Regions from separate parts of the Pantoea alfalfae genome, predicted to be linked through region 2. Evidence: predicted binding sites of a transcription regulator. Region 2 holds the regulator's gene; each other region holds the start of a gene.

Region 1 (7,652 bases), 1.4 Mb from region 2:
GTGCCTTCGCCAAAACAACAAGCTTAAGCGGCAACTGATTAAGGCTTAACATTGCGAAATCAGTGAGTTTTTACCCGCGGCAGCGGTTTTTTGGCCAGCAGGCTGAACATCAGAATTGCCATCATAAAGCAGCCAAAAATGGTGGCGCACATGCTCAGTACCGAGGTACCGCCGATGCCGGTGATCGGCACGGTAACCGCGCCCAGGGTGAACATGGTGACGCCAATCACTGCGGAGGCGCTGCCCGCGCGGTGGCCCTGACTCTGCATCGCCAGTGATGAGGCGGTGGTGGCGATCACGCCATTACTGGCGATGGTAAAGAACAGTGCCACCAGCAGTAGCGCTAACGGGGCATGTAACAGCGCGGCCAGCAGCAGCAGACTGGAGGCGACAAAGGCCAGCGTCAGCCCGCCTTTCAACACCCGATACTCGCCCCAAAGTGGACAGAGGCGGGCGCTGGTTTGCGAGGCAATGATCAGACCAAATCCGTTGGCCGCAAAACAGAAGCTGAAGGCCTGAGGCGACAGGCCATAAAGCTGTTGCAGGACAAACGGTGAGGCACCGATGTAGGCGAACATGCCGGACATCATAAATCCCTGGGTCAGGCAGAAGCCCATAAAGGGGCGATGGGTTATCACCTGACCCAGCGCTGCGTAGGCGGAGAAAATCGATCCTTTACTGCGCCGTTCTTCTGGCAGCGTTTCATGCAGCTTCCAGCGTGCCAGCAGAATCAGGAGAATGGCTATGCCGCCCAACACCATAAAGATGCCGCGCCAGTTGACTATCGTCATCAGCACACCGCCCAGTACCGGTGCGCCAATCGGTGCCAGGCCGTTGACCAGCATCAGCAGCGCGAAGAAACGCGTCAGCTCATGACCGCTGTACATATCTCGCGCAATCGCCCGTGACAATACCGCACCACCTGCACCGGCCAGTCCCTCGAACAGTCGTGCCAGCAGCAGCTGGTTAATATCCTGCGCCAGTGCACAGCCCATCGAGGCGATAAACAGCAGCCCCAGTGACAGGGTCAGCGGACGCAGGCGGCCGAACTTATCGCTCATTGGACCAAACAGCAGCTGTCCAACGCCCAGACCCAACAGACCGGCGGTAAGACTCAGCTGCGCGGTTGCGGTTTCAGTGTGCAGATCCTGCGCCATTTGTGGCAGGGCAGGCAGATAGAGATCGATGCAGAGCGGGCCCAGTGCGGCCAGCAGGCCGAGCGTAATGGCGTAAACCAGGCGGTTGGCGTGTACAGGGGTCATTTATCCTCGGATTCGTCAGCGATGGGGTGAACAGAAAGCAGGTAAGCCAGTAAATTACAGAGACCCGTTACGCAGCTATCACACTGATCAACGCCCTCACAGATGATGGCCGATGAGTCTGAAAACGGGTCGTTACGGCGTGTCTGTTTTGCGGGGAAGTATACGTCTGCGTTGACAGCAAAACAGCCTTCTTTACGATATCCTGACGTTTACCATGCCACGAATTGTTACTCATAAACTTGATAAATCAGCATTTATGTTCCAGGCTTGTTTCCACATGGACAATAAATGAGGAACAACAAGATGAATAAAGTGATGGGATGTATCGCTGCGGCGCTGACGCTGGCTGCACTGTCTGGTTGTACGACTTACGATCGTGCTGAAAGCTACGTGACTAAGCCAGTTGTTAAGGATGTTAAAAAAGGTATGACCCGTGATCAGGTTCGTCAGATCGCCGGTACGCCGTCTACTGAAATCACCATGGTTCACGCGCGCGGCACCTGCCAGACTTACGTACTGGGCCAGCGCGACGGTAAAGCACAGACTTACTTCGTGAGCTACAACGATACTGGCCGTGTGATGAACTACGGCTTCCAGAGCTGTGCGGAATATGACACCGATCCGCAGGTTCAGCAGTAACACGTAGCACTCCTGAATAGCAAACGGCCCGTCGTCATGACGGGCCGTTTTTCGTTGTGGCGCGGACTACAATCCTGCCGGACGTGGCACCTCAACATAATCACCGTCTATCTGCCGCTGGTAGTAGTGGCCGTCCTGCACATAAAAACGTTTACCATTAAAGTCGAGTACCCGCATTTCATTGCTGACCCGCGACCCGGCTGGCGGTTCGACCACCACATATTCATCCCCGTGACGCTGATAATAACTGCCGTTCAGCAGGTAGTAGGTCAGTCCGCCAATCAGCACCGCGGTAGCGGCTTCAGGTAAAAAACGCACCGGGCCAGGACCGCCCCAGTGGGGGCCGGGTCCGCCATGTCGACCCCATCCACCCGGGCCCCAGTCGCCAGGGTGGGCGAAAGCCAGCGCGGGCGTCAACAGCGCCAGCGTCAGAAGCGAGGCAATAATTTTTTTCATCGGATGTCCTCCTCATAAGACTGGATGCAGAATTCGCTTTTTGCCGGGCAAAGACAAGCATTAAAGCGGCGATTTTTCGCCTGTTTACCATGCTTAACGCTTTCTTAACGGCGTCGCCATCAATGGGGAGGATTATGGAGAGGCAGAGTGGAAATAACCTGGCGCGGGCGCGCCAGGCTTACAGCAGATTAACGATGCGCCAGCTCGGCGTTGTCGTCACTTTCCAGTACGCGCTTATCGGTCAGACCTAACCAGCGGCTGGTCAGGGAACCGGCGGTCATGGAACCGTTAACGTTCAGTGCCGTACGACCCATATCAATCAGCGGCTCAATGGAGATCAGCAGCGCCACCAGGGTAACAGGCAGGCCCATTGCAGGCAGAACAATCAGGGCGGCAAAGGTGGCACCACCGCCGACACCGGCCACGCCTGCGGAGCTCAGCGTCACTATCCCAACCAGGGTGGCAATCCACAGCGGATCAAACGGGTTGATTCCAACCGTTGGCGCAACCATCACGGCCAGCATGGTTGGATAGAGGCCGGCACAGCCATTCTGTCCAATTGTGGCACCAAAGGAGGCCGCGAAGCTGGCAATCGAATCAGGTACGCCCAGACGACGGGTCTGCGTCTCTACGCTCAGTGGAATGCTCGCTGCGCTGGAGCGGCTGGTGAAGGCGAAGGTGATCACCGGCCACACTTTACGGAAGAAGCGCAGCGGGTTGATGCCATTCACCGACAGCAACAGGGCGTGAACACCAAACATGATGGCCAGACCCAGGTAAGAGGCGACCACAAAGCTGCCCAGCTTGATGATGTCCTGCAGGTTAGAACCGGCAACCACTTTGGTCATCAGCGCCAGCACACCGTAGGGGGTCAGCTTCATTACCAGACGAACCAGCTTCATAACCCACGACTGCAGCGTATCAATTGCGACCAGCACGCGCTGACCTTTCACTTCATCATCTTTCAGCAACTGCAGGGCAGCGACACCCAGGAAGGCGGCAAAGATGACGACGCTGATAATGGAGGTTGGACTGGCGCCGGTCAGATCGGCAAACGGGTTTTTCGGGATAAAGGAGAGCACCAGCTGTGGCACGCTCAGGTCAGAGACCTTGCCGACATAGTTGCTCTGGATCGCACTCAGACGCGCGGTTTCCTGCACACCCTGTACCAGACCTTCCGCGCTCAGACCAAACAGGCCGGTCACGAACACGCCAACCAGCGCCGAAATTGCGGTGGTAAACAGCAGTACACCAATGGTCAGTACGCTGATTTTCCCCAGTGACGAGGCGTTATGCAGACGGGCAACCGCGCTCAGAATTGAAACGAACACCAGCGGCATCACCACCATCTGCAGCAACTGGACATAGCCATTACCGATGATGTTAAACCAGCTGATAGACTCTTTTACCACTGCGCTGTTTTCGCCGTAGATCAACTGCAAAACCAGGCCGAACAGCACGCCGATCACCAGACCGGTCAGCACTTTTTTCGACAGGCTCCAGTTCTGACGGCTGAAGCGGGAGAGTAATACCAGCAGCACTACAAAGGCCACGATATTAAGCGTAAGAGGAAGGTCCATGCTGAAACTCCAGAGTAATGCGGCTTTCCCACCCGGGAAAGCCGCATAATGTTAATCACGAATTAAGACAGCAGGAATGGTAACAGCAGGTGCAGAGGGTGCCTTATATCCAAATGGCATGGTTTATAACTTAATGGTGTTTTGTGCGGATTTATTGCGCAGTATGACTGGAAATTAATCGACTGACGCCATTTTGTAGCGTATCAAACAGCTGAGCCGGCCAGCCGTTTGCACCAAAATATGGCATGCCGACCGGGAACCACAGCGCATAGCCGACCAGTCCCAGACACAATGCCCGCTCAAGCTGGTTTCCTTTCTGACTGCGCAGAATCGGCAGGCGGAAGCGCCAGCGGCAGGGCCATAGCAGCGGAACACCGGCGGGTGTCAGCATATCGGCCACAATATGACTGAGGTAGCCCAGCGTCAGACCCTGCAGTACGTCTGCCGGTATTGGCGACGACTGGGGCAGGTTTATCTGAAAAAGCCATAAACCGGCGGCCACCGCCAGCAGGCTATGGGTAAAGCCCCGATGACCGAACGCGCGCGCAATAGGATGAGAAAGCCAACGTAGTCGCTGTCCCAGCAAAGATTTGGGGTGGTCGATATCGGGCAACAGACATGTCAGCAGGGCTGAGGGAACAAGATGCCACCAGTCGGCCTGCGCCAGTACGGGTGTCAGCTCAGCACGCTTCGCAAAGATAGCGCTGGCAATGGCAAAAATAATGTGGCCTTCGCCCGTCATGATAGAACCTGGTTGCAAAGAAAGCTGTCGATGCATCCAGTATAGGGATTTATCCAGTAAATGAGAACATGTGACGCTGTAACGAAGCATGAATATTTTTAACAAGGCGGACAGCGATGAAACACTGCCCGCCCGTTCTGCCAGAAAGATTAACGTGCCAGCCAGCCGCCATCTACCGCCAGAGTATAGCCATTCACGTAGTCAGATGCGGAAGAGGCCAGGAAAACTATCGGGCCCATCATGTCATCAGGCACGCCCCAGCGGCCTGCCGGAATACGCCCCAGAATCTCTTCACTACGCGACTCATCATTGCGAAGCTGTTCCGTATTGTTGGTGGCCATGTAACCGGGAGCGATGGCATTGACGTTAATGCCATGTTTTGCCCACTCGTTCGCCATCAGACGGGTCAGACCCATCACGGCACTTTTCGACGCCGTATAAGAGGGCACCCGGATACCGCCCTGGAAGGAGAGCATGGAGGCGATATTGATGATCTTGCCGCCATTACCCTGCGCGATAAACTGACGGGCAACCTGCTGCGACAGGAAAAACAGGCTCTTGCTGTTAAGATTCATCACGTCATCCCAGTCCTGCTCGCTGAAATTCAGTGCGTCCTCACGGCGGATAATGCCGGCATTGTTGACCAGAATGTCAATTTTACCGGCAGCGGCCAGCGCCTGTTCAACCACTGAGGCCACCACGCTGGTCTGCATCAGATCGGCCTGCACCGGCCAGAACCGGCGACCCAGCGCCTCCACTTTACTGTGAGTATCATCTGGGCCATCACGGTTAACGCCGACGATATCACAACCCGCCTGGGCCAGGCCCAGCGCCATACCTTGCCCTAAACCGGTATTACAGCCGGTCACCAGCGCGACTTTACCTTCCAGGTTAAACGTACTCAGTACCATGGTATTTCTCCTCTGCTCAGCGCAGTTCACTGATTTTGACGTGGTCCATGTCATCAAAGACCTGATTCTCACCCACCATGCCCCAGATAAAGGTGTAACGCTGGGTGCCGACACCGGCGTGAATTGACCAGCTGGGTGAGATCACCGCCTGCTCGTTGTGTACCAGCAGATGGCGGGTTTGCTGCGGTTGCCCCATCATGTGGAAGACGGCGCACTCTTCGCTCATATCGAAGTAGAAATAGACTTCCATGCGGCGTTCGTGGGTGTGGCAGGGCATGGTGTTCCACAGGCTGCCTTCATCCAGTCTGGTTAAGCCCATGGTGAGCTGGCAGGTGGGCAACACATCCGGCACGATAAATTTGTTAATGGTGCGGCGATTAGAGGTCGCGGCATCACCCAGCGTCGCGGTTGCTGCGTCCTGCAGCGTGATTTTCTTGTCCGGGAAGGTGCTGTGTGCTGGCGCACTGTTGTAATAGAATTTGGCCGGCTGTGCAGGGTTCAGGCTGCGGAACTGCAGGTTGCGCGCACCTTTGCCGATGTAAAGCGCCTCTTCGTGACCGATCTCCCAGGCTTTACCGTCAACCTCGACCAGACCCGGGCCGCCAATGTTGATCATGCCCAGCTCGCGGCGTTCAAGAAAGTAACTGACGCCCAGCTGTTTTCCCATCTCATCACCGATAATGACTGGCTTATTAACCGGCATCACGCCGCCAATGATGATGCGGTCGATGTGGCTGTAGGTCAGGGTGTAATTGTCAGCGGAAAAAATCGTTTCAATCAGAAACTCGCGGCGCAGCGCGTCAGTGTCGAGTTGTTTAGCGTGATCGCTGTGAATGCTTTGGCGAATGTCCATCTCAGGCCTCTCTGCAGGTCAGGTTATTCATGCCCCGAATGCGGACGCTTCGGGCATCTTAGGCAGAGCGCGAGGGGAATTCAATAAAAATGAAACGTTGTTTTATTTTTTGCGGGGTAGATCAACTGGCAGGCGCAGTGGGCAAAAAAAAGCCCGCTATGTGCGGGCTGTTTATTATCCCTGCAGATGCTGCAGGCTAAGCTGTGTCAGATTGTCCAGCCGGACATCCGCCAGCGCCCAGCGCGGATCGTCACGGTGTTCAGCGGCGGGTACCACAATCGACCGCATGCGGGCCGCTTTGGTCGCGATCATGCCATTAAACGAATCTTCCAGCGTGACGCAGTTGAGCGGATCGATCGCAAGGCTGGCGGCGGCGTTGAGATAGACCTGCGGATGGGGCTTGCTGTAGGGCAGCGCTTCTGCTGAAGACAGCACATCAAAATAAGGGCGCAGATTGAAGATTTCCAGCACCTGTTCCAGCATCTTTAGCGGCGATGCGGAGGCCAGGCCGATTTTCAGCCCATGTTCCCGGCACAGTTGCAGTGCCGTTTCCACGCCCGGCAGCAGTGGCCGCGTCTGATCCACCAGCGTCATGGCGCGCGTAATAATCCGCTCAGTGACCTCCTGCTGAGAGGGGCCATGCCACGGCAGCGTTTCGTACCACATCCGCACAGTCTGATCGATACGCAGGCCAAGGGTATCGGGCATTTCACTGCGGCGTGACAGGTCAACGTCCAGCGTTGAAAAGATATCCAGCTCAGCCTGATCCCATAGCGGTTCAGAATCGATCAGTAAGCCATCCATATCAAACAGGGCAGCAAGGACAGGGCGGTGCCAGGCCATCAGCGGTCTCCTTATAAATAAAGTCGGTTTAACCATAACATCATTCTCTGCTGACGCCTGCTTCATCCTATTGACCACGCTTTATTTGGGAAATTTCTCCGTTGGCAGGTAGACTGACGGCAAATTGGATTCCAGGTTCAGGAGATATTATGACCTATCAACAGGCTGGCCGTATCGCCATCCTTAAGCGCGTGGTGGGCTGGGTGCTCTTTTTAGTGGCACTCCTGTCGACCATTATCTCAGTATTGAGCTTTATGTTTAAGCACAGCGAGAAGCAGCCAGGTATTGACGCCGTTATGCTTGATTTCGTGCATGTCATTGTCGATATGCTGCGCTTCAACACGCCGTTCCTGAACGTTTTCTGGC
Region 2 (7,652 bases):
CCACGACTGACTCAGGCATCAAACCAGCTGTTCTGACGCCAGTGCTTACGCCAGATGAGCCACAGCGACAGGCCGCGCAGCGCCAGGAAAACCGTTACCGCCAGCCACAGTCCGTGATTACCCAGCGCCGGTACGCTGAGCAGCATCAGAAAGTAGCCTGCTGCTGCCACCACCATGCTGTTACGCATCTCACGTCCGCGTGTTGCGCCGATGAACATCCCATCCAGCAGATAACACCAGACGCCGATCAGCGGCATAACGATCTGCCAGACCAGATAGCGGTCAGCACTTTGTTGCAGCGAAGGAAGAGAGGTCAACAGGGTAACAATCTGCGGGCCAGCAATGGCATAGGTCAGGGAAAAGAACAGCGCTACCACCACCGCCTGCCGACAGGCAGAGTGCCAGACACGCAGCAGTTTGCCGCCATCTTTTGCACCATGGGCCTCGCCGGCAAAAGCTTCAACTGCGTAGGCAAAGCCATCCAGCGCATAGGCCGTGAACGTAATGAACATCAGCAATACCGCGTTAACCGCCACCACATCCGGGCCCAGCCGCGCGCCCAGCACGGTCAGCGAGGCGAAACAGAGTTGCAGCATCAATGAGCGCAGCATGATGTCCCGGTTCAGCCGCAGCAGCCGGCCGCTGTCACCGCGCCAGCTCTGCTTCAGCAGGCTTAACGTAATACCGCGCAGCTTCAGGACTCGCCAGACCATGATACCGCCGACACCCAGCGTGATGTACTCCGCCAGCGCCGTGGCGGTTGCCGCCCCCGCGACACCCCAGTGCAGTCCCATCACCAGCCAGAGATCGAGCCCGATGTTAACCAGATTGCCTACCACCAGCAGGATCACTGGCGCGCGCGCATACTGCACGCCCAGCAGCCAGCCCAGAATGACCAGGTTTGCCAGCGTGGCGGGTGCACTGAGCCAGCGAATCTGAATAAACAGCGCCGCCTGTTCCAGTACCGCGGGATTACCGCCAACCAGATGGGTCGCCAGCTGAATAATCGGATAACGTAAAGCGATGAACAGTACACCTGCCAGCAGCGCAATCATCAGCGGCTGGGTCAGCGCACGTGCCAGCGCCATTTTATCACCGGCACCAAACGCCTGCGCCGTCAGGCCAGTCGTACTCATTCGAAGAAAAAGCAGCAGCATAAAGAGGAAACTGGTCACAGTGGTCCCGACCGCAACCCCGCCAAGATAGACAGGGCTGTCGAGATGACCAATAACTGCAGTATCGACCACGCCCAGTAAGGGAACGGTGATATTTGAAAGGATCATCGGCAGCGCAAGCCGCCAGAGATTTTTATCCGTTGCCGTGATAAAGCGCATTCGCCGTTCCGTGCTCAGTGTCGCTGCGCAAAACAGGCAGCGACAAAATTAGGGCAGACAGAATAGCATCAGAGAAAGCGAATGCACGCAGCCCTCAGAATCAGAGCCACTCGCCGTTACGCACCACGCCAACCGCCAGACCTTCAATGGTCAGAGACTGTGCACGGGTATCGACAACAATCGGGTCGAAATCGCTGTTTTCAGGCAGCAGATGCACGATAGCACCCTGCTTTTTCCAGCGCTTAACGGTGACTTCATCATCAATGCGGGCAACGACAACCTGGCCATTGCGCACATCCTGGGTTTTATGTACCGCGAGCAGGTCGCCATCCATAATCCCGATATCTTTCATCGACATTCCGCTGACGCGCAGCAGGAAGTCGGCAGAGGGCTTAAACAGGCCCGGATCCACTTTATAGTGGGTTTCGATATGTTCCTGCGCCATGATTGGCTCACCGGCAGCAACCCGGCCAATCAACGGTATGCCTTCTGAGGCTTCTTCTTCCATTAGCAGGCGAATGCCGCGCGATGCACCGGAAACGATCTCAATGACGCCTTTACGCGCCAGCGCTTTCAGGTGCTCTTCTGCCGCATTCGGTGAGCGGAAGCCCAGTTGTGCAGCAATCTCTGCGCGCGTAGGCGGCATGCCTGTTGAAGAAATATGGTCGCGAATCAGGTCATAGACCTGCTGCTGCCTGCTGGTTAATGCTTTCATCCCGCCCCCTGGTTGTTTATACAGTCGCTGTGAGTATATACAGGTATTGGCGAAATGGAAACCGATTGTCAGGCAAAACGCGGCTTCCGGCGCGATATGGAACGCTTATCGCAAATGTGTCCAGAGCAGCGCGATCCAGACAAAGAGTGCCAGTAAGATGCTGATCAGTACTGCCGCAGATCCCATATCTTTGGCCCGGCCCGCCAGCGGATGATGCTCCTGACCGATGCGGTCGACCACGGATTCAATGGCGCTATTAAGGATTTCGACAATGACCACCAGCACCACCGACCCAATCATCAGGATGCGTGAGACCACATCGACATCCAGCCAGCAGGCGATAATAATGGCGACCAGCGCAGCCAGGGCTTCCTGACGAAACGCCGCTTCATGTTGCCAGGCGGCACGCAGTCCCTGCCAGGAGTAACCTGCGGCTTTAATTATTCTGATAAGTCCGGTGGCATTATTTGCCATGATGTGGGAACCCTTTTATCGGATTGACGTCAATGTCTGGGCTGCGTGCAATTGGCACCACCACAGATCTTCGCTGCACTTTCTGGTATGCTTGCGGCGCTTTGCTAACAAGAGGCTTCATGTTGTCTATGTCAGGTTGGCGTAAACTCTATTACAAATTGCTTAATTTACCACTGTCGTTTTTGGTAAAAAGTAAGGCCATTCCGGCCGATCCTGTGTCTGAACATGGTCTGGATCCGACCCGACCTATTATGTATGTTTTGCCTTACGATTCGAAGGCCGACTTACTGACTTTACGCGCGCAGTGTCTGCGGCATCATCTGCCTGATCCGCTCTCTCCGCTGGAGATTGATGGTTCACTGCTGCCGCGCCACGTATTTATCCACGATGGCCCGCGCGTATTCCCCTACTTTGTGCCCAGCGTCGAATCGGTGAAAATCTTTCACGATTACCTCGATCTGCATCGCAATAATCCTAAGCTCGATATCCAGATGCTGCCGGTCACGGTAATGTTTGGCCGCGCACCAGGACGTGAAGTCCAGGGCGAAGCCACGCCACACCTGCGTGTGCTGAACGGTGTACAGAAGTTCTTTGCGGTGATCTGGCACGGACGCGACAGCTTTGTTCGCTTCTCGCCGACCGTCTCACTGCGCCGTATGGCCACGGAGCACGGTACGGATAAGTCGATCGCCCAGAAGCTGGCTCGCGTGGCGCGCATCCATTTTGCCCGTCAGCGGCTGGCGGCGATTGGCCCGCGTTTACCGGCGCGTCAGGATCTGTTCAACCGTCTGCTGCAATCCAAAGCGATTGAAAAAGCCGTCGAAGATGAAGCACGCAGCAAAAAAATCTCCCATGAGAAAGCGCAGCAGAATGCCGTTGAGATGATGGAAGAAATTGCCGCCAACTTCTCTTATGAAGCGATTCGCGTCACCGACCGCGTGATGGGCTGGCTCTGGAGTCGTCTCTATCAGGGCATCAACGTCAATGGCGGCGAAAAAGTTCGTCAGCTGGCGCAGGATGGCCACGAGATTGTCTATGTGCCGTGCCATCGCAGCCACATGGATTATCTGCTGCTCTCCTATGTGCTCTATCATCAGGGCCTGGTGCCGCCACACATTGCTGCCGGTATCAATCTCAACTTCTGGCCAGCCGGCCCGATTTTCCGTCGTCTGGGCGCGTTCTTTATTCGTCGTACCTTTAAAGGCAACAAGCTCTACGCCACGGTGTTCCGCGAATATCTCGGCGAGCTGTTCACCCGCGGTTATTCAGTTGAATACTTTGTTGAAGGTGGCCGTTCTCGTACCGGTCGCCTGCTGGACCCGAAAACCGGCACTTTAGCTATGACGCTGCAGGCGATGCTGCGCGGCGGCAATCGCCCGATCACGCTGGTGCCGATCTACATCGGTTATGAACATGTGATGGAAGTGGGTACGTACGCCAAAGAACTGCGCGGCGCAGCCAAAGAGAAAGAGGGCTTCATGCAGATGGTGCGCGGCTTACGCAAGCTGCGCAATCTCGGTCAGGGTTACGTTAACTTTGGCGAACCGCTGCCGCTGGTCAACTATCTTAACAAGCGGGTACCGGAATGGCGCGACGCGATCGATCCGATTGAGCCGCAGCGTCCGAGCTGGTTAACACCGACGGTGAATGATATCGCGGCCAGCCTGATGGTGCGTATCAATGAAGCGGGCGCGGCTAACGCCATGAACCTCTGTGTCACCGCCCTGCTGGCGTCACGTCAGCGCTCACTCACCCGTGAACAGCTGATTGAACAACTGGAGTGCTATACCCAGTTGCTGCGCAACGTGCCTTACTCGCCAAATGCGACCGTACCCGATCTCTCCGCGGAAGCGCTGCTGGATCACGCCATGGGTATGAATAAGTTTGAGAGCGAAAAGGACAGCATTGGCGACATCATCATTCTGCCGCGTGAGCAGGCGGTGCTGATGACCTACTATCGCAACAATATTCATCACATGCTGGTGATGCCGTCGCTGATTGCCGCCATTGTTCAGCAGCATCAGACGCTGAGCGAAGCAGAACTGCTGCGTCAGGTAAGCCTGATCTACCCGATGCTGAAGAGTGAGCTGTTCCTGCGCTGGCAGACCGATGAGCTGCCGCAACTGTTGACCGAACTGAGTCAGGAGCTGGCGCGTCAGGGCCTGATTACGTTCGAAGCCGGCGAATTGCGCTTTTCCTCAGCGCGCTATCGCACACTGCAACTGCTGGCTGCCGGTGTGCGTGAAACGCTGCAGCGTTATGCCATTACGTTCTCCATTCTCAGCGCCAAGCCGACGATTAACCGCGGCACGCTGGAGAAAGAGAGCCGGACGCTGGCACAGCGTCTGTCGGTGCTGCACGGGATCAATGCGCCGGAGTTCTTCGACAAAGCGGTCTTTACCTCGCTGGTACTGACGCTACGCGATGAAGGGTATATCAGCGACAGCGGGGATGCCAATGTCGCACAGACGCTGGCGACCTGGCACATCCTGGCTGACCTGGTCACCAGTGATGTCCGCATGACGATTGAAACCGCGGTGGCGCACGACTGACCCCTGCGCACAGTAAAAAGGCGACCTCATGAGGTCGCCTTTTTTATGCCCAAAACTTCGGAGCAGAAGAATTCTGGAAGCAATGAATAAGCTCAACACGCTGGGAACAGGGTCAGAAGAGGAAAGCGTCCCGCCGCCCGGAAAAAAACGCCAGGCGTTTTTGAACAACGCAACGCGTTGGCCCGGTTACGGGCGCACCTCAGGGATGAGGTGCGTACTAAAAACGCCGGGAGCGTTTTTGAACAACGCAACGCGTTGGCCCGGCTACGGGCGCACCTCAGGGATGGGGTGCGTACTAAAAACGCCGGGAGCGTTTTTGAACAACGCAACGCGTTGGCCCGGCTACGGGCGCACCTCAGGGATGAGGTGCGTAATCGCGCGGGCCGAGCATGCCAGGGATGGCGGCTTTTGCGTCTTTCCGATCTGACCGAGTTTCCTGCGCACGCTCGATTTCGCCGCTAAATCAGCCTTTTTTCGCCCAAAACTCTCTATCAGAACAGCTGACTGAACGGCGGCGTATTCATCAGTACGCCAAGGAACAGCACCATCCCGACATAATTGTTATTCAGGAAAGCCTGGAAACAGGGCTGGCGTTCACGCCCGGCGATCAGCTTCTGCTGGTAAACAAACAGCGCAGCCGCAAGCAGCAGCGTCCAGTAGAAGGCGCCATTCAGATGCAGCATCATGCCCACCAGCGCCATCAGCAGCAGAGTGGCCAGTTGCAGCAACCCAATAATCAGCTTGTCGAAACGGCCAAATAAAATCGCCGTCGACTTGACGCCAATCTTCAGGTCATCGTCCCGATCGACCATCGCATACTGAGTGTCGTAAGCGACCGTCCAGCAGATGTTGGCAATAAACACCAGCCAGCATACCAGAGGTAAGGACTCACTAACTGCGGACCATGCCATAGGAATCGCCCAGCCAAATGCGGCCCCCAGCACCACCTGCGGCAGATGGGTATAACGCTTCATAAAGGGATAGACCCAGGCCAGCGCCAACCCCACGACGGAGAGCATTATCGTCATCAGGTTCATGGTCAGCACCAGCGCAAAAGCTATCAGCGCCAGGATCACGAACAGCAGCTTCGCTTCTTTGGCACTCACCGTGCCGCTGGCCAGTGGCCGGTGCTTCGTACGCTCCACATGACCATCAACTTTACGGTCGGCGTAGTCATTAATCACACAACCGGCCGCGCGCATCACAAACACTCCGGCAACGAATACCACCAGCACCGGCAGCGGCGGGATCGCCATGTCAGCCAGCCATAATGCCCAGAGCGTGGGCCACATCAGCAGCAGCGTCCCAATCGGTTTGTCGATACGCATCAGGCGAGCGTAGGCCCGCCATTTATTCATACTTAAGCTCGTTTGCACCACAAAATCCTCAGACCAGATCGCGATAGAGCGGCGATGCCGGTAAAAACAGTTCAGTCAGCAGCAGCGGTTTGCCAGAGAGACGCAGGCGGGAACGCCGTCCCCATAATCCGTCCACCTGCCCCGGCTCAATAAAATCGCGGGTCAGCGTCGACGACGAAAAAAGATAGCGCCCCAGAGGACGGGTGCCGAGCTGTTGCAGCATCGCCTCCGGCCCATTGAGGGTGCTTTCCGGCACCAGCGTGCGACCCGCCAGCCAGGGCTGATCGTCGCCGGACAGCAGCACTTCGCGCAGCCAGAAGCGTTCATCGTCTGGCAACAATGCCCTTTCCTCACCCAGCTCGCTGGCGTCAATAAAGCCTTCACGCAGCGGCTGAACCGTGACCCGCTGACAGTGCTGTTCAAAGCGGCGCGTCATTGAATCCTCCTCCATCAGCCAGTCGAGCAAAGGCGGCGCAAGGGTGGCCTGCGACGGAGAAAGCCAGTTGAGCGAACGTAATAAGCTGAGTGCGTCTTGCGACATGGCACCACTCCCGATAATTTTCAGGACGCTAGTTTAGCGCAGAGCGGCGATGCGAACACCTGCCGTCGTGTCAGACGGCAGGTGGATTACTCGCGTTTCAGCCGGTTACTGTTGGCCAGCCACAGCGTGACCACCAGAATCAGAATCGCCGCTGAGTAGCAGAGGGTATCGAAGGGATTTTTATGGTCGACGATAATCAGGCGGATGATGGCCGTGATACCGATATAGACAAAGTAGCGCAGCGGAAAGTGATAGCCCGACTGAAAGTACTTAACAATCAGGGCAATAAATTCGAAGTAGAGGAAATAGATAACAATTCCCTCAATCAGCAGGTAAGAAGAGGCCTGCTCACCGGTGTTAAACAGAACGTTTGCCAGATGGATAGTTTCTTTGCCTAAAAAGACGATCAGGATGATCGCCAGACTCAGCAGACCCAGATTCAGCACCCATTGCAATACCGTTGCAAGGTGGCGGGCCAAAGGATTTTTGTCACTCATGTTGCGCCTTTTAAAAAGGAGTTATCAGCGCGCGATATCATGCGTCAGTGTGATGCAAATCACAATAACCCTAAGCTTCTACATCCACACAGAGCGCGTCGTACCGCCAGTATTCACAGTCGCAATCAATCACCTCTTTTAGCTGATTGCGGTTGATACGGGTGATGAGCAGACCGGGACT
Region 3 (7,652 bases), 900 kb from region 2:
CATTCAGGGCTTTGACGGCGCTACGAGGCCGCAATAAACAGCGTTCGCAGCTCATGCAGCTGATCGCGCACGCTGGCTGCCTGTTCGAACTCCAGGTTCTGCGCGTGCTGCTGCATCTGCCCTTCCAGCTCGTGGATCTTCTTCTGCAGCGCCTGCGGCGTTAGCAGTTGCAAATCGGCCAGTGCCTGAGCTTCGCCAGGTCGGGCGGGTTTCGCTTTACCACGGGTTTTCACCACGTTGTTGCCCAGTTCCAGAATATCGGTGATCTTCTTATTCAGGCCCTGCGGCACAATGCCGTTCTGCTCGTTGTGCAGCTGCTGCTTCTCACGGCGGCGCTCCGTCTCTTCAATGGCGCGCGCCATTGACGGCGTGATTTTATCGCCATAAAGAATCGCCTTGCCGTTGATGTTACGCGCCGCACGACCAATGGTCTGAATCAGCGATCGTTCGGAACGCAGGAAGCCCTCTTTATCCGCATCCAGAATCGCCACCAGCGACACTTCCGGCATATCCAGCCCCTCACGCAGTAAGTTGATGCCTACCAGTACATCAAACTCACCCAGACGTAAGTCGCGGATAATCTCCATACGCTCTACGGTGTCAATGTCGGAGTGCAGATAGCGCACTTTCTCGCCATGCTCCGTGAGATACTCGGTAAGATCTTCCGCCATGCGCTTGGTCAGCACCGTCACCAGCACACGTTCGTTGATCGCCACGCGCTGACGGATCTCGGACAGCAGATCGTCAACCTGCGTCCCGACCGGACGCACTTCGATGATCGGGTCCAGCAGGCCGGTAGGACGTACCACCTGGTCAACCACTTCATCGCCCGATTTTTCCAGCTCATATTTGCCCGGCGTTGCCGAGACATAGATGGTCTGCGGGGCCAGCGCCTCAAACTCTTCAAACTTCATCGGACGGTTGTCCAGCGCCGACGGCAGGCGGAAGCCATACTCCACCAGCGTCTCTTTACGCGCCCGGTCGCCTTTGTACATGCCGCCAATCTGCGGGATGGTCACATGCGACTCATCCACCACCAGCAGGCCATCGGCGGGCAGATAGTCAAACAGCGTCGGCGGCGCTTCGCCCGGTCCGCGTGCGGAGAGGTAGCGCGAGTAGTTTTCGATACCGGAGCAGTAACCCAGCTCACTCATCATCTCAAGGTCAAACTGGGTACGCTGGGTAATACGCTGCTCTTCCAGCAGCTTATTGTTCTCCAGCAATACCCGGCGACGGTCGGCCAGCTCGACTTTGATATCTTCCATCGCCTGCAGAATACGCTCACGCGGCGTCACGTAGTGCGTCTTGGGATAGATGGTAAAGCGCGGCACTACTGAATCGATCTGACCGGTCAGCGGGTCAAACAGCGACAGACGCTCGACCTCTTCGTCAAACAGTTCGACGCGCAGCGCGATATCGTCCGACTCTGCCGGGAAGATATCGATCACTTCGCCACGCACGCGGAAAGTGCCGCGCTGGAACGCCTGGTCGTTACGGGTGTATTGCAGCTCTGACAGGCGGCGCAGAATGCTGCGCTGATCGATAATCATGCCGCGGGTCAGGTGCAACATCATTTTGAGATAGAGATCGGGATCGCCCAGACCGTAGATCGCCGAAACCGACGCCACCACGATAACGTCGCGCCGTTCAAGCAGCGCCTTGGTGGCCGACAGACGCATCTGTTCGATGTGTTCGTTAACCGATGCATCCTTTTCGATAAAGGTATCGGAGCTCGGCACATAGGCTTCAGGCTGATAGTAGTCGTAGTAAGAGACGAAAAACTCGACGGCGTTATCCGGGAAAAACTCTTTCATCTCGCCATAGAGCTGAGCCGCCAGCGTCTTGTTCGGTGCCAGCACCATCGTCGGGCGGTTAAGGTCGGCAATGACGTTGGCGACGGTAAACGTTTTACCTGAGCCGGTCACGCCTAATAAGGTCTGATGGGCCAGTCCATCCTCCAGCCCATCTTCCAGGCGACGGATCGCCTCAGGCTGGTCGCCCGAAGGTTTAAAGGCGGAATTGAGTTTAAAAGCTTTGGTCATGAATGCAGTTCCTGCTGGAGAAGTCGGCGGGCAGGCACTTATTTTACTCTGCTATGGTGATTTTGCCAGAAAATAATACTGGATATAAAAACAGTAATCGTGCAAAGTTAATGCAATCAGGGTGAGTCTTAGCCTGCCCGTATTGTGGAGGCGTTATCGCAAAGCGAGCTGCGCAATGTTATCCCCAGACCGGGATCAGATTTAACATTTGTCAATAGAACGTCACAAAATTACAGTTCGGTTACCTGACAGAGAATTCGCAGGCTTGTTTTTTGATAACCAGCTGATTTTATTGATTTAAGATCATAAGGCCAGAATCTCGTCATTATGTTACCAGGCCGCGTATTTCCTCGCTTCTAACCGGTTTTCATTACCTAATGCACAAGGTTATCCACAGGAATGGTGGATAAGTGATGGCAGCCCCGCCGCCATCAGCTGTGTATAATTTTTCCCTGCCCTCCCGCCTCAGTGAAAATAATTTTTTTTGCGTTAAATTTCGCGTTGGCTGCTGACGGATTATTCTGCATTTTTAATCTGTCTTCTGGCGTGGCACGCAAATTTTCATCATTTCACTAAGATTCTTAATCAGACATTCTGCGTTACTGCAGCACGTCTGCACCACAAACAGCGCCCGCAGGCACTGTAAAAGTGCAGGCGCGTGATGACCATGGGTAATTGATAAGTTTTTCTCACCTTTTATCCCTGATACAGCGCACTGTAGCAGGAAACAGGGCCATTTTAAGATCTGGCCTGGGAATTGCAGGAGTCAGTAACGTCACCGCGCTTTATGCGCACTGTGCTGCAATGGTGAGGCTGCCGTTGCTGATGACTTGTTTGCCAGACGACAGAGAGCGGAAGCAATCAGGCTAATGATCGGGAAGGAGAGTGTCAGATGCTGAGTCTACGTTCGGTAAATCAATTTTACGGTCAGAACCATATTCTGTGGGATGTGGACCTGGATCTGTCGCCTGGCACCTGCACCGGCATTCTGGGCCGTCCTGGCATGGGCAAAACCACGCTGGTCAACTGCATTATGGGCAGATTGCCGATTAACAGCGGCACAATTTCCTGGAAAGAGGATGGCTCGCCGCCGGAAGATTTGCTGCTGCAACCGGCTGAACAGCGGGCGCAGATGGGGATTGGCTATGTGCCTCAGGGCCGCCATATTTTTACCCAGATGAGCGTGGAAGATAACCTGCTGATTGCCCTGCTCGCGGGTGCCAGCCAGCGCGACCGTCATCGTGCTATTCCTGAAATGGTATTTGATTTGTTCCCGGCGCTCTACTCGCTGCGCCAGCAACGCAGCGGCGATCTGCCCATCGATCAGCAGCAACAGCTGGCACTGGCGCGCGCGCTGGTGCTGCAGCCCAAACTGCTGATTCTGGATGAGCCGACTGATGGGATGTCGCCGTGGCTGGAAGAGGAGATGGGCAACCTGATCCGCCGGCTTAACCTTGATTACGGGCTGACCATTCTGCTGCTGGAGCAGCGGCTGTCGCTGATCCGGCGTGTGGCGGACTATTTCCTGCTGCTGCACCGTGGCCGTAATGTGGCGCAGGGCAGCATGGAGCAGCTCGATGACCACACCGTGGATAAGTGGCTGACGGTCGCCTGAACCTCACTGCGGCAGCGTCAGGTACTGTCCACAGGACGCCTGCTGCGCTGCATCGGTGAGATACGGAATCGTGCCCAGGCAGGGGGCAGGTAGTCGTTGCTTCAGGCTGGAGAGATATTCCTGATAGCGTTTGCCTGGCGGCTCGACGGTGTTAGCGATCCAGCCCACCAGCAGCAGGCCACGCGCGCGCACCGCCTCGGCGGTGAGCATGGCGTGATTGATGCAGCCGAGCTTAATTCCCACCACCAGAATCACGGGCAGCTGTTCGCTGACCACCCAGTCCGCATAGGTGTGCGTCTCTGACAACGGGGTATACCAGCCGCCCGCGCCTTCGACCAGAATCCAGTCCGCCAGCGGCTCCAGCGCTGCCAGACCTGCTGACAGTGCCAGATGGGTGATCGGCCTGCCCTCTTCAGCGCTGACGATGTGCGGCGAGGTCGGTTCGATAAACGCCAGCGGATTGACCTGCTGGTAGCTCAACGGCACGCTGCTGAAGCGCTGCAGCGCCAGCGCATCACTGTTGCGGAGCCCCTCTGGCGTCATCTCACAGCCTGAAGCAACCGGCTTATAGCCTGCACAGCGGTAGCCCGCAGCGGCGGCGGCCTGCAACAGTGCGCCGCTGGCGACAGTTTTACCGACTTCGGTGTCGGTGCCGGTAATAAACAGCCGTTTCATGATGCACTTACTCCATAAATTAAATGGTAACTCAGGCGATAGCCGTGCCGGTCGCGCGGCCAGTGCGCCTCTAACTGGTTGAGTCGTTGTCGGGTGAGGAGCTGCCCGTCGCGGCCCTGATGCAGATGGGTCGCGCCGATCCCTTTCAGCGAACGCATGGCGCTGAGCGCATCGGGAAAATGCAGCGTCACTTTTTCCGCGCTGCAATGCAGTTGCTCTGCGTAGCAGGCCGCCGCAATCTGCGTCTCGCTGAGAAAGCGGTTGGCGTGCGGCGACGCATCCAGATGGGACCAGGCTTCATGCACCTCCTGCAACGAGCCATCGCCCAGCGTAGAAAACAGCAGCGTGCCAGTGGGGCGCAGCACGCGCCGGAACTGACGCAGCGCGCCGGGCAGATTTTCACTCCACTGCACAGCCAGGTTACTCCACACCAGGTCGAGGCTGTTATCCGCCAGCGGCAGTGCGTCGATGTCGCCCGCCAGATAGTGCTGCGCCGCGTCGTTGTCCCGCGCCTGTTGCAGCATCTGCGGAGAGAGATCCAGCGCCGTGACCTGTTTGCCCCGCTCACGCCATACCCTGCTGTACCAGCCGGTGCCACACCCGGCATCCAGCAGCTGCAGTCCGCTCTGTACGGGTGCACGTGCCAGCAGCGCATTGCCGCTGAGGCGCTGCAGCGCAGCATGCGCATCATAATGGCTGGCCGCGCGGCCAAAGGCGCGCGCCACCGCCTGCTTATCAACCCGCAGCGTCATGCAGCGCCTCCAGTAACCGGTCAATATCTTCAGGGCGATGTGCCGCGGTCAGGGTAATACGCAGCCGGGCCGTTCCCGGCGGCACGGTAGGCGGTCGGATCGCACTGACCCAGCAGCCTGCCTCCGCCAGTCGCTGAGAGAGCGCCATTGCATCGCTGTTTTCACCTATCAGCAGCGGCTGAATCGCGCTGGCAGAGTCCATCAATTGCCACGGCAGCGAGGCCGCGCCACGCCGGAAATGCGCAATGTTCTGCTGCAACTGCTGGCGCAGCACATCGCCCTGCTGAATTTCGCGCAGCGCCGCCTGCAGCGCAGTGGCTTGTGCGGCGGGCATGGCGGTGGAGTAAATCAGATGCCGGCTGAACTGCAGGAAATAGTCAGCGATATCGGCGCAGCACAGCAGCGCAGCACCGCTGACGCCAAAAGCTTTGCCAAAGGTGACCACCAGCAGTTCCGGTTTAACGCCCTGCTGCCAGCAGCTGCCGCGCCCCTGCTCACCTACTACACCGATGCCGTGTGCATCATCCACCAGCAGCCAGCCCTCTGCCTGCTGCGTCTGTTGTGCCAGCGCAGCCAGCGGCGCACTGTCGCCATCCATGCTGAAAATCCCCTCGGTCACCACCAGCGTCTCCCCCTCGCAGGGTGACGCGAGCCGTGCTGCCAGGCTCTCCGGATCGTTATGACTGAAACGCCGCAGCTGCGCCGGGCTGTGGCTGGCGGCGTCGAGCAGCGAGGCATGGCTGAGTTTATCGGCCAGGATGCGATCGTTTTTCTCGCCCAGCAGATGAATCACCGCCTGATTGGCCGCGAATCCGGAGATAAACAGCAGCGCACGGTCGTAGCCGAGCCAGTCGGCCAGCTGCGCCTCAAGATCGGCATGCTGACGGTGATAACCGGTGACGTGTCCCGAGGCACCCGCCCCCGCCCCCGCCTGCGCCGCGCCCTGCTGCCAGCCCGCAATCACCGCCGGATGGCGGGTTAAACCAAGATAGTCATTGCTGGAGAAGTGCAGATAGCGGCGGCCACCGCTCTCTAACGTGCGGGTGGCTTGCTGATCGATGATTCGACGCTGCCGCCAGCCATCGGCCGCACGGCGCTGCGCCAGCCCCTGCTGAAGTCGTTGCTGCCAGCTCATTACAGTGCCGCGTTGTAGAACTGTTCAGTGTCGGCATGGAACAGCTGCTCGCTGAGTTGTTCTTCCTGCTGCTGATCGCCATGTTGGGTGTGGGTATGCTCCGGGTTCAGCCCCAGTTTGCGGAACAGCACGCGGTCTTTATCCTCTTCCGGATTCGGCGTGGTCAGCAGTTTGCAGCCGTAGAAAATCGAGTTCGCCCCGGCCATAAAGCACATCGCCTGAGTCTGCTCGCTCATCTGCTCGCGGCCCGCGGAGAGACGCACATGCGAGGTTGGCATCATGATGCGCGCTACCGCGATGGTGCGGATAAAATCGAAAGGCTCTACGTCATCGTTGTCCGCCAGCGGCGTGCCTTTGACCTTGACCAGCATGTTGATCGGCACGCTCTCTGGCGGCGTCGGCAGATTGGCTAACTGCACCAGCAGACCGGCGCGGTCGTTCACGGTTTCTCCCAGGCCAACGATACCGCCCGAACAGACTTTGATCCCGGCGTCGCGCACTTTGCCCAGCGTATCGAGACGTTCCTGGTAGCTGCGGGTCGTGATGATAGAGCCGTAGAACTCCGGTGAGGTGTCGAGGTTATGGTTGTAGTAATCAAGGCCCGCGCCCGCCAGCCGCTGCGCCTGTTGATCGCTGAGCGTACCGAGCGTCATGCAGGTTTCCATTCCCATCGCCTTCACGCCTTCAACCATTTTTTCCAGGTAAGGCATATCGCGCTCGTGCGGGTTTTTCCACGCGGCACCCATGCAGAAACGGGTTGAACCCGCGGCTTTGGCCTGACGCGCGGAGGTCAGTACCTCCTCCACTTCCATCAGACGTTCCGACTCCAGGCCGGTCTTGTAGCGCGCGCTCTGCGGGCAATATTTGCAATCTTCCGGACAGGCGCCGGTTTTAATCGACAGCAGGGTACTGACCTGCACCTGGCGCGGGTCGAAGTGCTGACGATGCACCTGCTGCGCTTCAAACATCAGTTCAAGAAAAGGTTGATCAAACAGCGCTTGCGCCTGTGCAATTGTCCAGCGTTGAGCCATTAGGTACTCCAGAAAAGGGTGTCATCCCGACAGAAAGCAGGGGTATACTTGTAAACTATATTTTTTTATTTTGGTTTACAACTCCGATGACTACCCCTGTTTTCTCCCTGGATGATGCCCGTTTTGACCGCCAGCATATCTGGCATCCTTACACCTCGATGCGGGATCCCCTGCCCTGCTATCCGGTCGTTGCCGCGCAGGGTTTTCAGCTGCAGCTGGCCGATGGCCGTGAGCTGGTGGATGGAATGTCATCGTGGTGGGCGGCAATTCATGGTTACAACCATCCCCGCCTGAACCGGGCGCTCACGGAGCAGGTCACGCAGATGTCGCACGTGATGTTTGGCGGCATTACCCATCCGGCAGCAGTGGCACTCTGTCGTCAGCTGGTGGCGATGACACCTG

What was found. Region 2 encodes LexA, which represses DNA repair genes until DNA is damaged. Its sites were predicted from a motif close to TNCTGTATGTACATACAGNA; they were not measured.
Region 1: the regulator LexA is predicted to act here: its motif matches at 4,702-4,721, upstream of K6R05_RS10675 (metal-dependent hydrolase).
Region 3: the regulator LexA is predicted to act here: its motif matches at 2,119-2,138, upstream of uvrB (excinuclease ABC subunit UvrB).

What each region holds. Positions count from the first base shown of each region.
Region 1 covers NZ_CP082292.1:2,283,295-2,290,946, reverse strand. The annotation lists gene K6R05_RS10695 (multidrug effflux MFS transporter) at 60-1,262, opposite strand; gene osmE (osmotically-inducible lipoprotein OsmE) at 1,566-1,901, shown strand; gene K6R05_RS10685 (DUF6515 family protein) at 1,968-2,357, opposite strand; gene K6R05_RS10680 (L-cystine transporter) at 2,546-3,937, opposite strand; gene K6R05_RS10675 (metal-dependent hydrolase) at 4,089-4,679, opposite strand; gene kduD (2-dehydro-3-deoxy-D-gluconate 5-dehydrogenase KduD) at 4,829-5,590, opposite strand; gene kduI (5-dehydro-4-deoxy-D-glucuronate isomerase) at 5,607-6,443, opposite strand; gene hxpB (hexitol phosphatase HxpB) at 6,618-7,286, opposite strand; gene K6R05_RS10655 (YniB family protein) at 7,436-7,652, shown strand, end outside.
Region 2 covers NZ_CP082292.1:3,716,161-3,723,812, forward strand. The annotation lists gene dinF (MATE family efflux transporter DinF) at 12-1,334, opposite strand; gene lexA (transcriptional repressor LexA) at 1,435-2,049, opposite strand; gene K6R05_RS17390 (diacylglycerol kinase) at 2,155-2,523, opposite strand; gene plsB (glycerol-3-phosphate 1-O-acyltransferase PlsB) at 2,652-5,075, shown strand; gene ubiA (4-hydroxybenzoate octaprenyltransferase) at 5,567-6,433, opposite strand; gene ubiC (chorismate lyase) at 6,462-6,974, opposite strand; gene psiE (phosphate-starvation-inducible protein PsiE) at 7,061-7,471, opposite strand; gene K6R05_RS17415 (UTRA domain-containing protein) at 7,542-7,652, opposite strand, start outside.
Region 3 covers NZ_CP082292.1:2,818,173-2,825,824, forward strand. The annotation lists gene K6R05_RS13215 (gluconeogenesis factor YvcK family protein) at 1-37, shown strand, start outside; gene uvrB (excinuclease ABC subunit UvrB) at 21-2,042, opposite strand; gene K6R05_RS13225 (ABC transporter ATP-binding protein) at 2,935-3,657, shown strand; gene bioD (dethiobiotin synthase) at 3,661-4,332, opposite strand; gene bioC (malonyl-ACP O-methyltransferase BioC) at 4,329-5,084, opposite strand; gene bioF (8-amino-7-oxononanoate synthase) at 5,068-6,219, opposite strand; gene bioB (biotin synthase BioB) at 6,219-7,250, opposite strand; gene bioA (adenosylmethionine--8-amino-7-oxononanoate transaminase) at 7,337-7,652, shown strand, end outside.